Regions from separate parts of the Lactobacillus crispatus genome, predicted to be linked through region 1. Evidence: predicted binding sites of a transcription regulator. Region 1 holds the regulator's gene; the other holds the start of a gene.
What was found. Region 1 encodes LexA, which represses DNA repair genes until DNA is damaged. Its sites were predicted from a motif close to CNAACANNTGTTNG; they were not measured.
Positions count from the first base shown of each region.

Region 1 (9,987 bases):
TTGTAAAATATCCAAGAGTTTTTTGGCATCAGCTGTTTTATAGGTCGTAGTATCTGGTAAAAATGTACTTGGTCCACCAAAATGAAGCACATTTACATCAGTATTCTTCATGTCAGCATCAACATCAAAGACAAATGGCAAAGTATATGGACCCATAAATAAATCAGCAGCCTTTTGTTCAAAATCACTAAAGCTACTCAAAGCCAATAACTTTTGTAAATCTTTTTGAATTGGATTAGCTTTTTCAGCATCCCTTTTGTCAAAATCTTTGGCAATTTTATATAAAGCAATTGCTTTCCCAAAATCCTTGATATCAGGCATTCTTTCTTTACCCGCTGCAACATCAGCAAAATCTTTCATTACCCGATCTTCAATTCGTTGATCTAGTTCAGAGTTAATCCCAGCAGACGTCTTATCTGCAGGGATTTTAGCTTTAGACAACCATTCTGAATTGACAGCTAAATACAAATTATCTTGTGGTTTGGCATTAAGATCTGGTTGTGCAACATCGCCAGCTCCACCACGAACGGCAAAATATCTTCTCATTTTTTCTCCTTACAAATATTCATAATTATTTAATACTTTTTCATTATTATAGCAAAAAGGACGTCGTTACTAAACAAACGTCCTCAAAATTAATTATCCTTATTTTCATTATTTTGCAAAGTATACAAGTTATAGTAATAGCCTTTTTGCGCTAATAATTCTTCATGAGTACCGCGCTCAATAATTCGTCCTTTATCCAAAACAATGATTTGATCAGCATCGGCAATAGTTGAAAGCCGGTGGGCAATTGCTAGAGTGGTCCGTCCTTTACGTAACCGTTTTAGACCTTGCTGAATTAAAGTTTCAGTTTCGGTATCAACATTAGCAGTTGCTTCATCTAATACTAAAACTTTAGGGTCTGTGACTAAAGTTCTGGCAAAAGAAATTAGTTGCCGTTGCCCTTGACTAAATTCCTCTCCACCTTCAATTACCTTTGCATAGTATTTACCTGGCATTTTTTCAATAAATTGATCAGCTTGAACTGCTTTAGCCGCAGCCTTAATTTGAGCATCAGTAATCTGCTTATTATATAAACGAATATTAGAAGCGATATCGCCATAAAACATAAATGGCTCTTGCAAAACTAATCCAAGTTTTTTGCGTAACTCCTCTTTAGGATATTTACGAATATCAACATCATCGATTAAAACTTCACCTTGACCAAATTCATAAAAGCGCATCATCACATTAATAATTGAGCTTTTTCCTGAACCAGTATGTCCAACAATTCCTAATGTTTCGCCTGGGTTAACCACAAAAGAAATATCATGCAAAATTTCATGCTTGCCATCATATGAAAAACTCACATGCTTAAATTCAATCTTCCCTTTGCTAATTGTTAAGCCGGCTTGTGCATCTTGTTTAGGTTCATATTGCGTATCATCCAAAATATAAAAAATTCTTTTACCAGCAACAATCCCATCTTGGAAGAAAGTCATTTGGTCCATCATAGTTGAAATCGGGTTAAACAGCTGTGAAATATATTGTGAAAAAGCATATACCACACCGGCTGGTACAAAAGTCTCACGTAATGGAAAACCAAAATACATCAATGAAACAGCCAAGGCTAATGAATAAAGCAATGAGGTTAAAGGCGACAATAATAGTGAATTAACCCGAATCATATTAAAACGAGTATTCATTAACCCACCATTTTCGCCTTCAAAATTGTGGGTCATCCGTTTTTCCTGATTAAACTCTTGAATAACAGAGACTCCTTCAATTGATTCGTTCAAATTAGCGTTAATTCGACTAAGGCGTTCACGATAATTACGATAAAGTCGCGAACTTCTTTGAGAGTAAAGCCAAATAACAAATAACAGAATTGGCATAAAAAGCAAAATTAACCAGCCAGCAACTACATTAGTAGTAAACATCGCTACTAATGCTGTTACTACAGAGAAAACACCAATTACAAAAGTTGATAGAACAGTCAAAAAATTGCTCAAAGTCATTGTATCATTAGTAACTCTTGAAACAATTGAACCAGCTGGAGTTTGGTCAAAATAACGCATCCCTAATTTATGTAACTTACGGTAAAGCGCTCTTCTGACACTTTCTAATGTTTTCTCTGAGCCTAAGGCAAAGAAATATTGATAAGTAAACTGGATAATTGCCTTTAAAATAGAGCCTAAAGCATACAATAATCCTGCAAAAAGAATCACTTGCACCGTTGTATTTTGGTGTAACAAGAAATGATCTAAGAAATATTGCAACCCCCTTGGTAAAAGAATATTAATTATGCTGACAACGAAAGCTCCAACTAAAGCAATGATCATTTCAAATTTAAATTGCTTCACAAAGCCCATTAGTCGTTTAAAAATGTCAACTTGTTCTTTAAACGGAATTGTCTTCGACCAGACGGATTCATGTTGTTCTTCGTTATTCATCTACATCTTCACCCACCTTTGCTTGTAACTCTTGTCTACGCCACATTTCTGCATACCAACCATCTTCGTCTAAAAGTTGTTGGTGATTGCCTCGTTCAACGATTCGCCCATCTTTTAAAACTAAAATCAGATCCGCATCCATGACAGAAGTTAAGCGGTGAGCTGCAATCATCGTAGTCTTATCTGCTCGCTCTTTTCTTAATGATGACAAAATCTCAGTTTCGGTCTTTGCATCAACTGCTGACAATGCATCATCTAAAATCAAAATCTGACTATCTTTTAGCAATGCCCGAGCAATTGACATTCTCTGTCTTTGACCACCAGAAAGAGATAAGCCATTTTCACCAACTAAAGTTTCATAGCCTTTAGGCATTTGCAAAACATCATCATGCAAATCACTCTTCTTGGCTGCAGCTGCAATATCATCCTTATCTACATTTTCAGAAGAGAAAGCAATATTTTTGCCGATACTAGTTGAAAACAAGAAATTATTTTGAGGAACGTAGGAGATCTGACTGAGTAATACCTTTAGTGGAATATTTCTAATATCTTTGCCATTCAGAGTAATTTGACCATCATACTGATCAAATTCTCGCAAAAGCAGTTGAATAATTGTGGTTTTACCCGCACCAACTCGACCAACTAACCCTAAAGTTTGCCCAGGTTTTAAAGTGAAATTGACTTGCTTTAAAACTGGAATCTCTGGTTCATCAGGATAGGCAAATGATTTAATATTATATTTTAAATCACCTTGCAAATCTTTAACTGTAATACTCTGATCTGCATGAGCATCAGTAATTAATGGCTTTTCATTAAGCAATTTTTCTACTCGATCATAGCTAGCACTACCACGCTCTAGGATATTAAATAAATACCCTATTGCAAACATTGGCCAAACCATATTAGAAATATAAGCAATAAACGAAACTAATTGACCAATCGATAAAATTCGATTAATTACCAATAAGCCGCCATAAATAATGGTAATTACATATGTAGCACCAATGACTATGGTACCTAAAGGATCAAATAATGAATCCCAAACAAAAACTTTTTTATTAACATTGATTGTTTCATCAATCATTCGATCAAAGGCTGCAGTATCTTCTTTACCCTGACCAAAAGTTTTAAGCACTTTAATACCCGAAACGGATTCTTGTGTCTTATTATTCAACTTTGAAAACGCAGCTTGTGATTTATCAAAAGCATCATGTAGATGATCGCCTAGCTTCCAAGCTCCCAAAGCCAAAAATGGCAACGGTAATAAAGCGACAATTGTTAAACGCCAATCAACAAAAATAATCATTGCGATCATTGTTGACAGCCCCATAACTAAAGAATCAACTAAAGTTAAAACACCGTCTCCAGCTACATTCTGAATAGCGGAAACATCATTAGTGGCATGTGCCATTAAATCACCCGTTCGATGGCGCTGATAAAAAGTTCGGTCCATAATCATAAAATGATCGAATAACTTTGACCGCATCTGCCGTTCCAATTCTGCCGCTCCGCCCCAGATTTGCTTACGCCAGAAATAGCGCAAAATATAAAGAGTGAGCGCTGCGGCTAAAACGGCAATGATCAGCATTCCGTATTGGCCCCAGGAAATATGTCCTTGATCAAGTTGATCAGCCATCAAACCTAATACGCGCGGTGGTACTAAATTGGCTAAGGAAGTCAGCGCTAAGAAAGTAATCCCAATAATGTAGCGCTTTTTTTCAGCCTTAAAAAACCAACCTAGTTTGCTAAATATTCCCATATTTCACCTCATTTTAAAAATTGCACAAAAAAAGAGACAAAGAAAATCCTTCGCCTCTTTCCAAAAATAATCTAAATTAATTACCTTTGTTGGTGTTTCATCATGTTCATTACTTGATGTACCTTCTTATTTGAAGGCTTTTGTCCCATTTGAGACATCATAGCAACGATCATATCTTCACTAATAGGAGGATTTTCCTTAAAGTACTTCTTCATGTATGCTCTTGCACCATAGAAACCCGCTGTTGCACCAACCAAGAGCGCAACAATGATCAAAAAAATTGCTAAACCTAAATTCATCTTATTAAATCCTCCATCTAACTAACATTTATATTTTATCATAATCCTCTAACTTATTAAAAGAGCTAGTTAATCTTTTCTAAGTCCTTTTTTTCTTTGAGCACGTTTAGCTCGTTCTGAAGTAACTTCTTTACCATTCTTATCCAAGATAACCATGTTTTCAACATCTTGTTTAAAAGCTGCTCTAAAGTTAGCTAAAAACTTCTTATGCAGTTCTTTTCTTTCTGCTTCTTCTTCAGGAGTTAATCCTTCTTTTTCTTTCTTATGGTAAAGTTCATTAATTCGATCTGTTACCTTTTTTTCTTCTTCTTTACTCATTGCATCTTTATTATCCATAATAGTTCCACCTCACATTAACAATCATTAGTCTACCTTATTTTTTATCATAAAAAAAGTATAACTTCTTAAGAACGCCTGTTTGAGAATATTGACATTATCTGGTAGAATTAGGTTATAATATTAAGTACCATAAATACAAACGGAGAATTAAAAATGCCAAGAAAAACAAGCGATAAAAAGCAACTAGAAATTTTGCAATATATTTACGATACAGTTGAGAAACGGAGCATTCCACCTACAGTTAGAGAAATCTGTTCTGCAGTTGGTCTTTCTTCTACTTCCACTGTCCATGGTCATTTAGCTCGCCTTGAAAGAAAGGGCTGGCTAGTAAAAGACGCTACAAAACCTCGTGCTTTGGAAATTACCCGTGAGGGTAAAAAAGAGTTAGGTATCAAGCCAAAGGAAATTCCAGTTATCGGTGTGGTTACTGCAGGACAACCAATTCTGGCAGTTGAAGATATTGATGACTACTTTCCACTCCCACCAGACTTAAAAAGTGATGCTGGTGAACTCTTTATGCTCAAAGTCCACGGTGAAAGTATGATTAACGCTGGCATTTTAAACGGTGATAGCGTAATCGTACGCAAACAATCATCTGCCAACAATGGTGAAATCGTGGTGGCAATGACTGAAGAAAATGAAGCTACAGTTAAGCGTTTCTACAAAGAAAAGGATCACTACCGATTACAGCCAGAAAATGATACAATGGCTCCAATCATTTTACCTAAAGTTACAATTTTGGGTAAGGTAGTTAGCTTGTATCGTAATAACATTGACTAATTTCAATTTTGACCTAGATAATTTATCTAGGTCTTTCTTTATGCCAAAATTTCAGTTATTTTTTCTTCAAATAATGGTAACCATTTCTTTAGATAACCCGCACGAGTTGGATGAATTTCATCAGCCATATACAAAGCGTCTTGATGCTGAAAATCAGGATGATCGTATAAATCTAGAATCTCAACGCGACACTTTTGAGCCAGTTCGTGTACTCGTTCAACCATCTGTTTGTATAACGGATTAGCAAAATAAGGATTAGTATAAATTAAAATTGGACATTTCCACCTTGCTTGAGCCGTTGAAATCATATATTCCAAAGCTCCCGTAATGGTTTTGGTGTCAAAGTTTTGATTAGTAATTTTGCCTAGTTTTTTATTTTGATTTGCATCATTAGTTGAAAGTTGTAAGACAAAAACATCAGGTTGTGATTCGGTCAACTCTTCTCTAAAACGAGCAACATAAGAATCGTTTGGCTTATAAGTATCTTCATCAACTAAGGTCGTACCATTTTCTGCATCTTTAATTGCAGCAACGCCATCACGCTTCCAAAGATAATCAACAAAGCTTTCACCCAAAGCGCCAAAACCAAAAGTAACGGAAGAACCCAAAAATAAAATTTTCTTACCTATCAAAGGGCTCGCAACGGTTTGTACACTATTTAGACTATACTTACGACTATTTCCTGCTAAATAAGCAATATCAGTGTAATAACGTTGATGTAAAGCATGCTCATCTAGATCCATGCGTAATTCATTTAAAGCGATATCCGATAAATCATTATTTTGTCTAATTGGAATCAAAAAAGTTTCATTACTCATTTTCAGATTTTTCCTTTTCTACATACGGCTTGATTTTATCCCAATCTTTAATAATATCATCTGTTAGCTTGCGATTATAAAAAACAGCGGCAGGATGATATTCTGGGAAAATAGTGTATCTTTCTTTTGACCAAATATAGCCGTCTTTAGTTTCATTTAAACGTAAAATTGGTGTATTTTTAATTACTTGACCATGTTCAGCTGAAATCTTATGACCAGACCCCAAAAGACGTTCTAATCCCGTATTACCCAAGGCAACAATTAGTTTTGGTTGAGCATAGTCAATTTCAAAATCTAAGAAAGGCGCATGAGCTAGAATCTCTTTTTTGGTTGGCTTACGATTGGGATATTTGATTACTTCTTTATTTTCACGCTTGCTAAAAACCTTTTTGATTGCAAAAGGTCGACTTCTCACAGCAGATGTAATATATACCTGATCACGTGTCAGACCAATCTGCTTCAATGATTTATCCAATTCCTTACCCGCATCCCCGCTAAAGGGAATATTATTAACAATTTCATTTCGACCAGGAGCCTCACCGACAATCATTAATAAAGGATGTTGGGGACCCGAGCCAGAATTAATTCCTTCTAGCTGCATGCCTTTAGATCGTTCTTTCACTTCGTCAATCAGTTTTTTCGGATAATCCATTTTTCCATCTTCTTTTAAATTTTTGTTTTACTCGACTTTACTGGGGACATTTACAAATGTGGATAACTATTGGTTCTAACGCTAATTCCACATTTAATATTATTTTTTACAAAAATAGCTTCACAATAACAAATGCCTTTATATCAAGATTAGTAATAGATATCTGCCAGCTTTGTGATTTTTATCTTAGTTTCACAACCGTTTCACAGCTGAATTTTTTCACAATCTTTTTTCATCATTACTACTATACAGCCATTTTATCATTGTGATCTTTTTAAAATAAAAGGCTATCACCTTCTATTAAGATAATAGTCCTTTATGATATCAGTTTAAAAGTATTACACACAGACTAATTATGAAACAATGTCTGCAATATTAAATTAGTTGAACCGTGACGATAATCTAATGGTGATGCGCCATAGTCTTTTTCATTACCCCAATAAAGATAGTTTTTGGTACCTTTAACATGTAAATAAAGTTGAGGTGATTTTTTACCTTCTATTTTGGTTCTATCAACCGTTAGTTTAGCACCAGCACGATAAAGCACCTTTTTATTTTGCTTAAATTTGGCAGTATACGCATATGCATCATTTATTAAAGACACACTCACAGGTCCTTTATCCCACAACGTCTTACCATCTACTAAAGCAACGTCTGCCGCATTGATATATTGTGTTTTACTAATCTGAAAATAAGTATGATCACCTTGTTGAATTGCAGGTAAAGTCATCTTAGTTTTATTTTGATAATAATAAAATTGAGTATTAGCAGCCGCTTTCTTAGGTTTACCATAATAGTTTAAAACCATTCCTTGTTTTAGATTTTTATTCTTGACTTGCTTGCCTGTTGCATCATAAATAGGTGCATTATTATTTAAAAACACGGTTCCCTTGCCATTCAAAGTAGTTACTTGGCTGGCATCAATATAACCGCCCTTACCAATATTAAATAATTGCTTAGGCGAATTATAGTATGGTACCTCAATTTTTGGTTTTTGTTTACTAGTAAAATAATTCTTGCCACCATTATAGCTAACTAATTTTTTACCATTTTTATCATAAATATAATTTTTCTTGTGCCGAAAATGTAACTTGACCGTATTTGTGTTACCAAGCCAGGTTAACACATCGCTTTCTTTAACATAGCCTCCTTTACCAATCGAATAGTAAAGCTTACCACCAATAATTCGACTAGTTGGCACAGGAATCCCAGCTGCAAAGCGCTGCTGAATAATATAAGTCTTGCCACTATATTTTAAACGAGTACCAGCTTTGATATTTTGATGATATTTCGAATTATAATTACCTGCACGATCATAAATTATTGATGCTTTATTTACCTGGATTGTATTCTTAGCTGCTTGGGCTTTCTTCGTCGTTGCTTGTACCGTAGTCGTGATATTGGGAAAAGATAATATAGGTGCTACTGTCAATACGGTTGCTGCCACAAGTACAAATTTGCAATTGAACTTCATTTATTTCACCTCATTCATTCCATAACTCCATCATAGCATTTTATATACAACTTTTGGGTAGAAAAAAAGCCAGTTCCACTGGAACTGACCTTTTTATGATTGACGTTATGATTAACGACGTGCTTCAGCAATTCTTGCTGACTTGCCGTGACGTTCACGTAAGTAGTAAAGCTTAGCACGACGTACACGACCATGACGCTTAACTTCAACCTTAGCAACACGTGGATCGTTAACTGGGAAGGTTCTTTCAACACCAACACCTGAAGCAATCTTACGAACTGTGTAAGTAGCACCGATGCCAGTACCCTTCTTCTTGATTACAACGCCTTCGAACAACTGAATACGTTCGTGAGTACCTTCAACAACACGTACATGAACAGTAACAGTGTCACCTGCACGGAATGCAGGAATATCGTCACGAAGTTGTTCTTTAGTTAATTCTTGAATTAATGGATCCATAATATACTTTTCTCCTTCTTCGGCATTCATCAACGTACCAACGCCAGCGGAACACCCCTAAACTTATTCATTGTGGTCACGCCACGATGAATAGTATATCAAGTAGAGCTTGCTTAATCAAGCTCTGCTTTAATATCTGCCAACATTTTCTTTTCTTCAGTTGTTAAAACTCGTTCTTTGAGCAAATCAGGTCGATGCAAATATGTTGTTCTAAGAGCCTCTTTATGCCGCCATTGTGCAATTTTTTGATGATTGCCACTAGTCAATATCTCTGGCACCTTTTGCCCTTCAAAATCTGCTGGACGCGTATATTGCGGATATTCTAACAACCCATGTGAAAAGCTTTCTTCAACTGGACTAGCTGCATTGCCCAAAATACCAGGTAAAAGTCTTACTGTAGCATCAATCATACTCATTGTTGGCAATTCACCACCAGTTAAAACATAATCACCGATTGAAACAGTTTCGTCAGCCAAGTCATAAACCCGCTGATCAAAGCCCTCGTAATGTCCGCAAATAAAGGTTAATTCATCTTCTTTGGCCCAGCTTTGCGCCATTTTTTCATTAAAAGTTTTACCTTGTGGTGCAGTAATAATTACCTTACCTGTGGATGGTAACGAGTCAAGTGCTTTTTTAATCGGCATAATTTGCAAAACCATCCCAGCGCCACCACCATAGGGCGTATCATCAACATGATGATGTACATCGGTAGTGAAATTACGAAAATTAACTAAATTAAGCTCCCATTTTTTATCTTCAAGCCCACGTCCCAACATTGAAACTTGCAAAGGAGCAAACATATCAGGAAAAAGTGTCAATACATTAATCTTCATCGCGTAAGCCCTCCAATAACTCAACATAGACTTTTTTATTAGCTACATCTACTTTTTTAACCACCGATGCAATATTAGGAATCCAATACTCTTTACCATTATCTTCATGGACTAGCCAAATATCATTAGCACCAGGCGA
Region 1 covers NZ_CP072197.1:867,312-877,298, reverse strand. The annotation lists gene J6L97_RS04320 (M13 family metallopeptidase) at 1-546, opposite strand, end outside; gene J6L97_RS04315 (ABC transporter ATP-binding protein) at 636-2,435, opposite strand; gene J6L97_RS04310 (ABC transporter ATP-binding protein) at 2,428-4,194, opposite strand; gene J6L97_RS04305 (YneF family protein) at 4,275-4,493, opposite strand; gene J6L97_RS04300 (DUF896 domain-containing protein) at 4,563-4,829, opposite strand; gene lexA (transcriptional repressor LexA) at 4,986-5,612, shown strand; gene J6L97_RS04290 (SGNH/GDSL hydrolase family protein) at 5,651-6,430, opposite strand; gene J6L97_RS04285 (uracil-DNA glycosylase) at 6,423-7,082, opposite strand; gene J6L97_RS04280 (SLAP domain-containing protein) at 7,432-8,556, opposite strand; gene rplS (50S ribosomal protein L19) at 8,668-9,015, opposite strand; gene trmD (tRNA (guanosine(37)-N1)-methyltransferase TrmD) at 9,129-9,848, opposite strand; gene rimM (ribosome maturation factor RimM) at 9,838-9,987, opposite strand, start outside.

Region 2 (9,987 bases), 200 kb from region 1:
ATCGGAAAAAGATTCAAGCAAGATTGTGAATCTAAGTGAAGCTGGCGTGACTAAAGCTAAAGAACTAAAAAAAACTCTGACTAAGATTGAGAATTTATTATTTGTCTATTTTGACAGAGATGCTGCTAATTTATTTATTAAGCAATTAAATCAAGTCGCTGATACTTCTATGACCCTAGAAAAAATGGAATAGGGTGCGTGATAGGTGCCTTTTATGCTATAATTTTTCTATGCTAAATTAGATATGGGAAGGGTTAATAAATTGAAAATTGCATTAGTTACTGACAGTACTAGTGTCTTAACTGATCAAGAAGTTAAAAATAATGATATTAATGTAGTTCCTATTCCTGTCATCGTAGGTGATAAGGAATATTCAGAAGGCGTTAATATCACTTCCACCCAGCTTTTTGAGATGGAGAGACAAGGTGCTGCTTTTCCTAAAACTTCACAGCCCAGCATGGGTCAAATGATAGAATTATGTAATAAATTACACGGAGAAGGCTATGAAGCTATTATCGCTATCACTTTGTCCAGTGGTATCTCAGGCTTTTATCAAAATATGGTAAATATGGCACATAACAATCCTGAATATAATTTATATCCATACGATTCTAAGATGACAGTTAGATTGCAAGGCTACTTGGTGTTAGCTGCCGCAAGAATGATAAAAAATGGTATGGAACCAGAGGCTATCTTAAAGAAATTAGATGAGATACGTAAGACAATTGATGAATTCTTTGTAGTAGATGATCTTAAAAACTTAAGTCGTGGTGGCCGTTTAAGCAATGCCGGTGCTTTTATTGGGACAATGCTTCAAATCAAGCCTTTGTTAACTTTTAATGATGAAGGAAAAATCGTTGCTTTTGATAAGATCAGATCATTAAGGCGTGCTGTTTCTAAGGTAGAAAAATTAACTTTAGAGAAGACAGCAAATTTGCCTTATAAAGATAAGCTCCGCTTGTTTGTATTTCACTCAAATGATTTAAAGCAAGCGGAGCAAATTAAGCAATTTGTTAATGAAAACTTTCCAGATAAGCCAGTTGATGTAGCTGAATTTAGTCCAGTAATCGCTACACACTTAGGAGAGAAATCAATTGCAATTGCATGGATGGTTGATATTGATAAGCTCGAATTAAAATAAGAACAAATAGCCATAGACCATAGTTTGTACTATGGTCTTTTTTTGTTTACCCTTTTTACGATAATAGATTTGTAATTAAAAATTACAGTTGAGATACTAGTGTTGAATGTCATAGTAAAATTGCTATAATGTGCAATAGTGCTATGGTTATCACAAAATATAGGAATTAATTTAATAACTGTTTTACTATAGTATTTATTTTAATGTTCTTTTTATGTTACAATCATTTTTAAATCAAATTATAGAAATTCGAGGAAATGCATATGTCTGCAAGCATACTTATTAAGCCATTAGTTACAATCAACGTTAAATTAAACATAAGGAAATTACATCAAATTGAAAAATATCAACAATAATCAAAACTTAAACTTTACTCAAGTTAAAGATATCTTAGCTCAACAGGCAATTACTATTGCTGCCAAAGAACAATTAAGTTCCGCCCAACCAAGTAGCAATTTACATAAAGTAGAACAACTGCTTAATGAAACAGAAGAAGCCGTGAAGATTTTGAAATTACGGCAGCACATTCCTTTTGCCAGTTCTGAGGATATCGAGCATTTAATTACTAAAGCTGAAAAAGGACTAATCTTAACTCCCGATGATCTAGAAAAAGTAGCAGAATTTTTACGAGTAAATCGCCTACTACAACGCTTTTTAGCCAGACATGAGCAGCTAGCACCATTACTCAATGCATATGTCCAAGACATGACGCTATTGCCAGACATTGAAAATGCTATTTATACTACTATTGAACATGGTCAAGTACGCGATGAGGCAGATCGTGAACTAGCAAAAATGCGCCGCGACTTAAAGAAATCTGTTACTGAACTCAAAACTGCATTAAATCATTTTTTGACTAGTAAACCTAATCAAAAAATGATTAGAGACGCAATGATCGTTGAAAAAGAGGGCTACGCTACCATTCCAATTAAAGCAAACTACAAAAATCAATTGTCAGGGACTATTGTGGCTGTTTCTAATGGTGGACAAACCGTCTACTTTCAACCTGCTAAGGTTGTTCGTCTAAATCAGCAAATAACCAATTTAAAGGCACAAATACGTAATCTAGAACTAGCAATCTTAGGTGCTTTAACTGCAAAAATATACGACGTGAAGGATGATATTAAGCGTAACATTGAACTAATCACTTTACTAGATATGATTTTTGCTAGGGGAAAGTTTGCACAAAAATATAATTGTATTAGGCCTAAAATTAATCGTGAAAATTCTCTTGTTTTACGTGCAGTGCGGCATCCCTTGATCATTAATCCTGTTCCGTTAACCTTAGAATTAACCCAAGAAAATAGTGTTCTAATGATTACAGGACCAAATGCTGGTGGTAAAACCGTCGCGCTTAAAACTACTGGTTTGATGATTTTAATGACCGAACTAGGTCTGTTTTTACCAAGCGATAAACCATGTGATATTCCATTAATGGATGACGTTTTTACTTTAATAGGTGATCACCAGGACCTAGATAATTCTCTGAGTACTTTTTCAGCCGAAATGAAAGATATTGCCATGATTACCAAATATGCTCAATTCCATAGTTTAGTATTATTAGATGAATTAGGGACAGGGACAGATCCAAATGAAGGAAGCGCACTCGCTATTGGAATTCTACAAGAGTTGTATTTACGTGGCTGTTTAATCATGGCCACAACACACTACAGCTCTATTAAGGATTTTGCTAAGCAGCATGATGGTTTTATCACAGCTGCAATGGATTTTGACTTAAAAAATCTGCAACCTACTTATAAGTTAAAGATAGGAAGTATTGGTAATAGTCGAGCACTATGGATCGCCAAAAAATCAGGTATTCCAGAAAATGTTCTGCATCAAGCAGAAGCCATATTAGCGGGCAATAATTTACCTTTATCTTTAAAAAACGTTTCGTTCACCAGCGGAAAAACAAAAGCAACCTGGTTGTTAAAAAAGAATTTCATAAAGGTGATATTGTATATGCTACCAATTTAAAAGAAGAAGGAATCTTTTATAAATATCTTCCTACCCAAAATGCAGCAAAGATATTTTTGGCAAAAGAATTTGTAGAAGTACCACTCAGACGTTTACAATTAAGACGACTAGCTAAAGACTTGTACCCAAAAGGATATAACTTAGATTTACTCTTTGTTAAAGACTGGCAAGATTATAAGTTTAATCGTGATCTAGATCGTGGCTCCAAAAAAGCTTACAAGAAATTGAAACATTAATAAAAAACGAGTTTGGAATTGAATAGCCAAACTCGTTTTTGCATTTAATTTGATTAATCGTGATTTTCTTTTGAGATCTCATTGAGAGCCGCACGCTGTTTTTTCTGATCAACATGAGTATATAGATCGGTGGCTGAAGTGCCTTTTTGACCTAGCTGTTGTGCTACAAGCACTTGATCTTTAGTTACTTCATAGAGCTCAGAAGCAACCGTATGACGTAACTTATGTGGGGTAAGGGGATGACCAAAAGCTGCAGAATACTTATTGATCATTTTTTCAATTGCATTAGTTGTAATTCGCCGCGTTTGACCATGCCATTGAGTTAAAAAGAATGCCACTTGCTTACTATCTGCATGATAGCGTTCATTACGAATACCTTTATATCGCTTGATATAAGGAAGTGTCCATTCTGCAATTGGTACACTATCTTTTTGTCCGCCTTTTCTAGTTACATCTAGTACAGCATCCTTAAGGTTTAAATCACTCAAATCAACGCCAGCACATTCAGACACCCGAATGCCGGTACCTAAGATTAATGCAGCAATTGCCATGTCACGTTCTTTGTTTTGCTTAAAACCAATCTTTGCTTGCTTATTACAATGGTTAATATAGTCCTGATCAATAAAAGTCAAAAATTCAAATTTTAACTTACCAGTGTACATGTGGCTTTCAAGTACATGAGCCCGATAATTAAGTGTTTGCGTATCATTTAAAGAATTAATTTTAAGCATTACATTCCGCTCAAAATATGGCTCACCATGATTATTGTCGGCAGTAATGGTTAAAAACTTAAATAGGGAGCGTAAAGCATTAATTGAGCGATTAATCGTAGTGGGGGAGTTTAGTCGGCCTTGCTTATTACGGGTATGTCCTAAATAATCAATATACAGCATTATGTCATTGCGACGTAAGTTGGCTAATGTATCCGTAGTAACATGAGCATTATCTGAAGCAGAAGAGATATTTTCTTGACGTAGCCAATCGAAGAAGCGTCGAATTTCAGTTAAGTACTGGTAAGTAGTAGTTAATGAATGATTAGTACCAAGATTAAATTGCTTAACAAAATCAGGCAATTTATTTACTTCAATTTGGATCAATTCTAGGTATTTAGCAGTTTCCATATCTGCTCCTTTCACGAACTAATGTTTATATTATATCATACAAATACGTTAATCATAAAAAAATCACCTATTCTCAGGAATAGGTGATAAAAAAAAGTCTAATTTAAAATTACTGCGCTCATTCGAACGTGAATATCTATAGTACTAACGTAGAAAAATGATTGCAACTAAATTTAACTTAGATAATCATGTCACTATAACTAGAATACCAGCAACGCTTATAGAAAACTCTTAGCATTCTAATTATAGCAACAGTGATTGCTCGTCAGTAAGTAAGGGCAAATTACATTTAGTAATTCAAACATTACTTACAAACATATGTTGTTTGTATGGTACAACACTTTTCAATCGTTTATTTTATGCTCTTTATTGCTAATGTTCAAGTAAAATATAACATTTTTTATAAAGAATCGAAAAAAGCTTATTTTCCTTGTTTAGTCGTATTTTTTGGCTAAAAATTGTACAATAGATGAAAATACATTATGTGAGATGAGGAAAAAGTATGACAGAAAAAATTAGTGTAAACTTCCAAGCTAAAAACCCTAGTGGTATCAAATTACTGAATCGTCTATATGATGGTCACTTAGTGTTAAACGACATTGGCGTTCGTTTAGATGAACAACTTAATAATGAAGATGAAGAATTGACTGTACCAACTCAAGCAGATGTAGATAACTTGAGTGAGACTTTTGGTAAAACTGTCACAGTTTTCAGTGATATTGCCGATGCATATGGGGATGTAAATAATTTTGCGGAAAACTTTGGTGGCACCACTAAGATTTTTGCTCAAAAGTTAATTACTGAACTAGTAGATTTCAATAATGGTATTGCGGACATTGGAGATTCCGAAGGCGGTTTAGAAAACTACGATAACGATAAGCTTAATGACTGGATTAATCAAGTAATGAGCGACATCGTTGAAACTAATGAAGCATTTAATGCATTAATTGATGATAAATAATAAAAAGTGTCAGTCCTTAAAATGAGGATTGACACTTTTTATAGTTAATTGCTTTTTAAACTGGACATTGGATAAACTGTGTAATCAGCACGGTAAACAAATAGACGATGACCATCAATCACAAATTGAGTTGCATTCTTCATATCACTCTTATGAATTGAGACGTGATTTCCAATAAAGACAGCAATCGGCATTCCTAATTGGCTTCTAATCATTACTACTCTTGAGCTACCATTCCAATCGTTTTTAAAATTCTGATACATTGTATTTAACAGAGGAACAGAACGATTTTGATCGTCGATCTTAACTTTTTTGTTAAATGCATCCTCGTAGTTTTTCAGTCCTTCATAGGCAATCATAGTAGAACCAACGTGAATCATTCGATTATTGCCATAGTCAACATCAATTACGCTAGAATGTTCAGTGCCATTACTACTTTTCTGTGACATCTTTTTATCAGTATGAATATTAACTGACTTAGCTTTGATCTGGTCGATCTTTTGTCCATTAGAATCATACGTTGATACTGTTAAGGGCAATGCCCCAATCTTAGAGCGCATAGATAATTCCCAGTTTTGAAAATCACTACAACCAGTCAGAGAAAGCAATAATACTCCCAGACCTAAGAATAAAGCTAACTTCTTTTTAAATTTCATCCTTATCTTATCCTCGTTTCTATATAATGCCTTAATTTTAACATGGGTAAAAAAGGGATGCAGATAAATAAATTGGAAATGATTCGTCAGTTCATTTACGTTTTAGGGATGCATCAAAAAAGCAGCAAATATTTGCTGCTAAAAATAAATTAGAACTTGTCTGCTTTAACGTAAGCATTTTTACCAATTCGATAGTAAGCTTCATTATTGATGTAATGTTTAGGGCCATAAGTCTTGATCGGTGAACCGGATTTTTTAGTAGACCATTTTGTATTAATGGTGCCATCATTTTTATACACTTTAGCATCAGCTTTAAAGACGCGTGAATTGCCTAGTACGTTACTTGCCATCACATACTTGTCTTCACCGACACGAATCATTGATTTGCCTTTAATTCTCACCTTATTGTCATAATAAGTAATAGAGCTGTAAGCATTATAAAAATCATTTGTCCGGTTGCTATTTTTGTCATAAACATATGACTTGTACATAACTGTAGCTGTTTTCTTGGTATTGGAAGCCTTAGGAGCCTGTGAGACTGCCGCGTTACCTGCGATTGATAATGGCAAGACTGTAATATTGCCATCAGTATTCATTCCGCGCCAATTATCTGTGAACTGCCAGATTGCGACACCATCCATTGAAGGGAAGTATTTAAAGTTGGGTTGGTCTACTCGGCCTGAAATCGCATATGCGGCTACCCAGAGTGAATTAGGATACTTGTTCACGATAGATGGAGTATTAATATTGTTTTGCAAAACGGAAGAACTAGCATAGAGAAGTGGTTGATAGCCAGCCGCCTTAATTTGATCCATAAAGGCAATAATAGCCTTAGCTGTCACATTTTTACCATTAGTAATGATATTGCCCTGACCAGTTTCATAATCGCAGGCTAAGTATGAGCCAGCTGGTAATCCCAACGCCTTAGCAGAAGAAATTGCGTATTGCGCTTCGCGCTTAGCGGCCGATGAACTTGAACTAAAAGTTGCAAAATGATAAGCCATCGGCATCATATCATTAGCAATAGCAGATTTAATCTGATTGGCTGCCTTAGGGTTGCGATAACTGGTTCCCTCACTAACTTTAACGATTGCAAATTGAGAACCAGCCTTGGCATGAGCAGTTAAATCTGCGCTTTGGTAGCTGGCAACATCAATTCCAAGGGCTTTAGCAACAACTGATGTTGATGAAGCTTGCACAATGCTCTCTGAGTCAGAGAAACGAGTCATTTGAGATAAAAGTGTGACACCTGCATTCGTTAACATAGTTGCACATGCTAATTTAATAATTGATTTCCTTTTAAACAATTTATGTCCTCCATACTTAGTGGAGAGAATCTTATCTATATCTCTCACATAATTTATACTTTATAGACTACAGATATAGTTCTCAAAAGGCAATAGATGAGATCATTTATTAATATATCAGTAATCAAACCGAAAAAAATTGAAATCAAATTGAGATATACAATAGACAAAAAATAAAGAATTAGTCGTGGCAAGAAATATGCCCCAAATCTAAAGAAAAGTATAAGACAGTCAAATAATATATTTTAAAAGTGACAAGAAATAGTTCATTCGCTTAAAATAAAGATAGTTAAAGAAAGCGCTTTGTTTAATCAGAAATGTGATAAGATATTTTGCAAGAAAGCAAAGGTGATCAAAATGCTACATTGGATTTGGGTATTAATTGTTGGTGGAGTAATCGGCTTAATTGCAGGTGCTTTAACTGGACATGGTAAGTCAATGAACTGGATTGCTAATATTTTAGCAGGATTGGTTGGATCTTCACTAGGCCAAGCCCTTTTAGGGGAATGGGGACCGAAGGTTGCGGACATGGCAATTGTACCGTCAATTTTAGGTGCAGTTATCTTGGTAATCGTCGTTGCCTTCATTATGAATAAAATTAGACCTGCAACAGATTGATTTTATTCAGATTTTTATTCTAGCTAGATAAGAAAAGAGCCTGATTGGACGAATTATGTCTGATTTCGGCTCTTTTTTCGTCTTCCCTGGTCAGCAGAGGAGGGGAGATAGAGGTATAAGGGTTATAATAATGAATTAAAATGTTGCTTGTTTGTATAAAGATTGAGTAACCACGATAAATTAATTCATTAAAAAGAAATCTTAGAGTGATTCTCAGCATTTTTTGAAGATTGAAACTTTATTTAGATGTCTTATTCATGTAAAAACACAGATTTAAGTAGCGACTTGAGTCATGAGTTTAGTAGAATTATCATTTTTACCGCTTGATTATTTATTTAATAATATTTCAAGTAACTTTAAGAGCAGTTAATAAAAATAGAATAGAGTAGTAGTTAGTAAATAACATACGCGTGGTGCTAGTTAAATCGTTTTAGTTAATAAAAAAGTCCAATCTTGTTAGACTCGACTTGTAAATAGTAATAATAGAAAAGAGTCTGATCTGATTGAACTGCCTTAAGCTTAAGCGTTTTAGCCACCATTTACAAGTTAGTTTTAAAGATTTAGTGATAATTTGTCGGCACTGGTATCGTTTGTATGCACCGGCTGAGTTTACTCATCGGCGAAATATTGATCAAATTAAAACTACGGACAGTCTGATTTTGGCTTTACTTATCTGGCAAGCTAAGACAGGAATTGAATCACAAAGAAGATTCTGTGAATGTTTCAATTGTTTATCACACTCACGTTTTAATCGGCGTTCACGTCAGCTATTGCAATTGATTTATCAGATACGGCAAGAAATGAATAAAAAGGTTGACCTGAATGGACATTTCTTGATCATTGACAGCTTTCCGGTACCTGTTTGCCAACCAATTCGCAACTATCGTGCTAAAATTTTTCGCGGTTATGCCAACATTGGTTATAAGGCCACCAAGAAAATTTACTTCTATGGTTTCAAAGTTCATGCCATTGTTAGCGATGACGGTTACATTCTTGATTATGTCGTAACAAAAGCATCAGTTCATGATGCCAAGGAGACAGTTGAACTGATGGAAAATGCACATCCATCTAATTACTATCTTCTTGGCGACGAAGGCTATTTAGGCAAAGAACTGCATCAACAGCTAAAACAAATGGGTTATGAACTTTGGACACCATATCGTAAAAATATGACAGGAGCTAAAAAGCACAATGATCATCAATTGATGGCTATTCGCAGAACAATTGAAAGCGACTTTTCGCTTCTGACCTATTACAATGCCGAGAACAATCGAGCACGTAGTCTGATAGGCTTTCAAAGCCGGTTGGAAATTGCAATTTTAGCTTATAATTTGGCTTATTGTCTAGAAAGATTTAACTAGCACCACGCGTATAACATATATATTATTATCAATAAAATTCAGAAAACATTGTGATTTTTAGTAATTTTATGGGGCAAAAATGGGGCGAAAAATATGAAACTAGACGATTCAAAACGATTTTATCTGAAACTAACAACTAAGAAGAAATCCCGATATATCAAGTAGAGACTGTAAAATAGTTTGTGTAAGGATGAATGATTCCTTAAATTTATTTCTTTAAACATTAGAAAAAGGAGTTCCTTTCTCGTATGATTGGTTTGAACAAAAAAACACATACAGAAAGAAGAACTCCTTCATGAATGATTTTACCAAAGATTTTGCTCAAGCTCTATTCAATCCAGACAAAATAAATGATTTATTGCGCAAAGAGCTACAACAGGCTGTTAATAACTTGCTAGAAGCTGAGTTGACTGCCTTTCTAGGCTATGATCCCTATGCCAGAAATGGCTGGAATACTGGCAATTCTAGAAATGGTGCTTATTTCCGCAAGGTTGATACCCAGTTTGGACCAATTGAAGTGCAAGTGCCTCGAGACCGCAACGGTCAGTTTCATCAGCACACGCTGCCTGACTACAAGCAGCACTCTGATGTTTTGGAAAGCACGATTAT
Region 2 covers NZ_CP072197.1:1,071,969-1,081,955, reverse strand. The annotation lists gene J6L97_RS05250 (helix-turn-helix domain-containing protein) at 1-193, shown strand, start outside; gene J6L97_RS05245 (DegV family protein) at 263-1,141, shown strand; partial or broken gene J6L97_RS05240 (endonuclease MutS2) at 1,478-3,354, shown strand; gene xerS (tyrosine recombinase XerS) at 3,408-4,475, opposite strand; gene J6L97_RS05230 (hypothetical protein) at 4,978-5,436, shown strand; gene J6L97_RS05225 (DUF5052 family protein) at 5,481-6,092, opposite strand; gene J6L97_RS05220 (GH25 family lysozyme) at 6,242-7,399, opposite strand; gene J6L97_RS05215 (GlsB/YeaQ/YmgE family stress response membrane protein) at 7,757-8,017, shown strand; gene J6L97_RS05210 (IS982 family transposase) at 8,521-9,378, shown strand; gene J6L97_RS05205 (IS256 family transposase) at 9,674-9,987, shown strand, end outside.
Region 2: a site for LexA is predicted at 4,490-4,503, ahead of xerS (tyrosine recombinase XerS). Genes of this name have one in related genera too.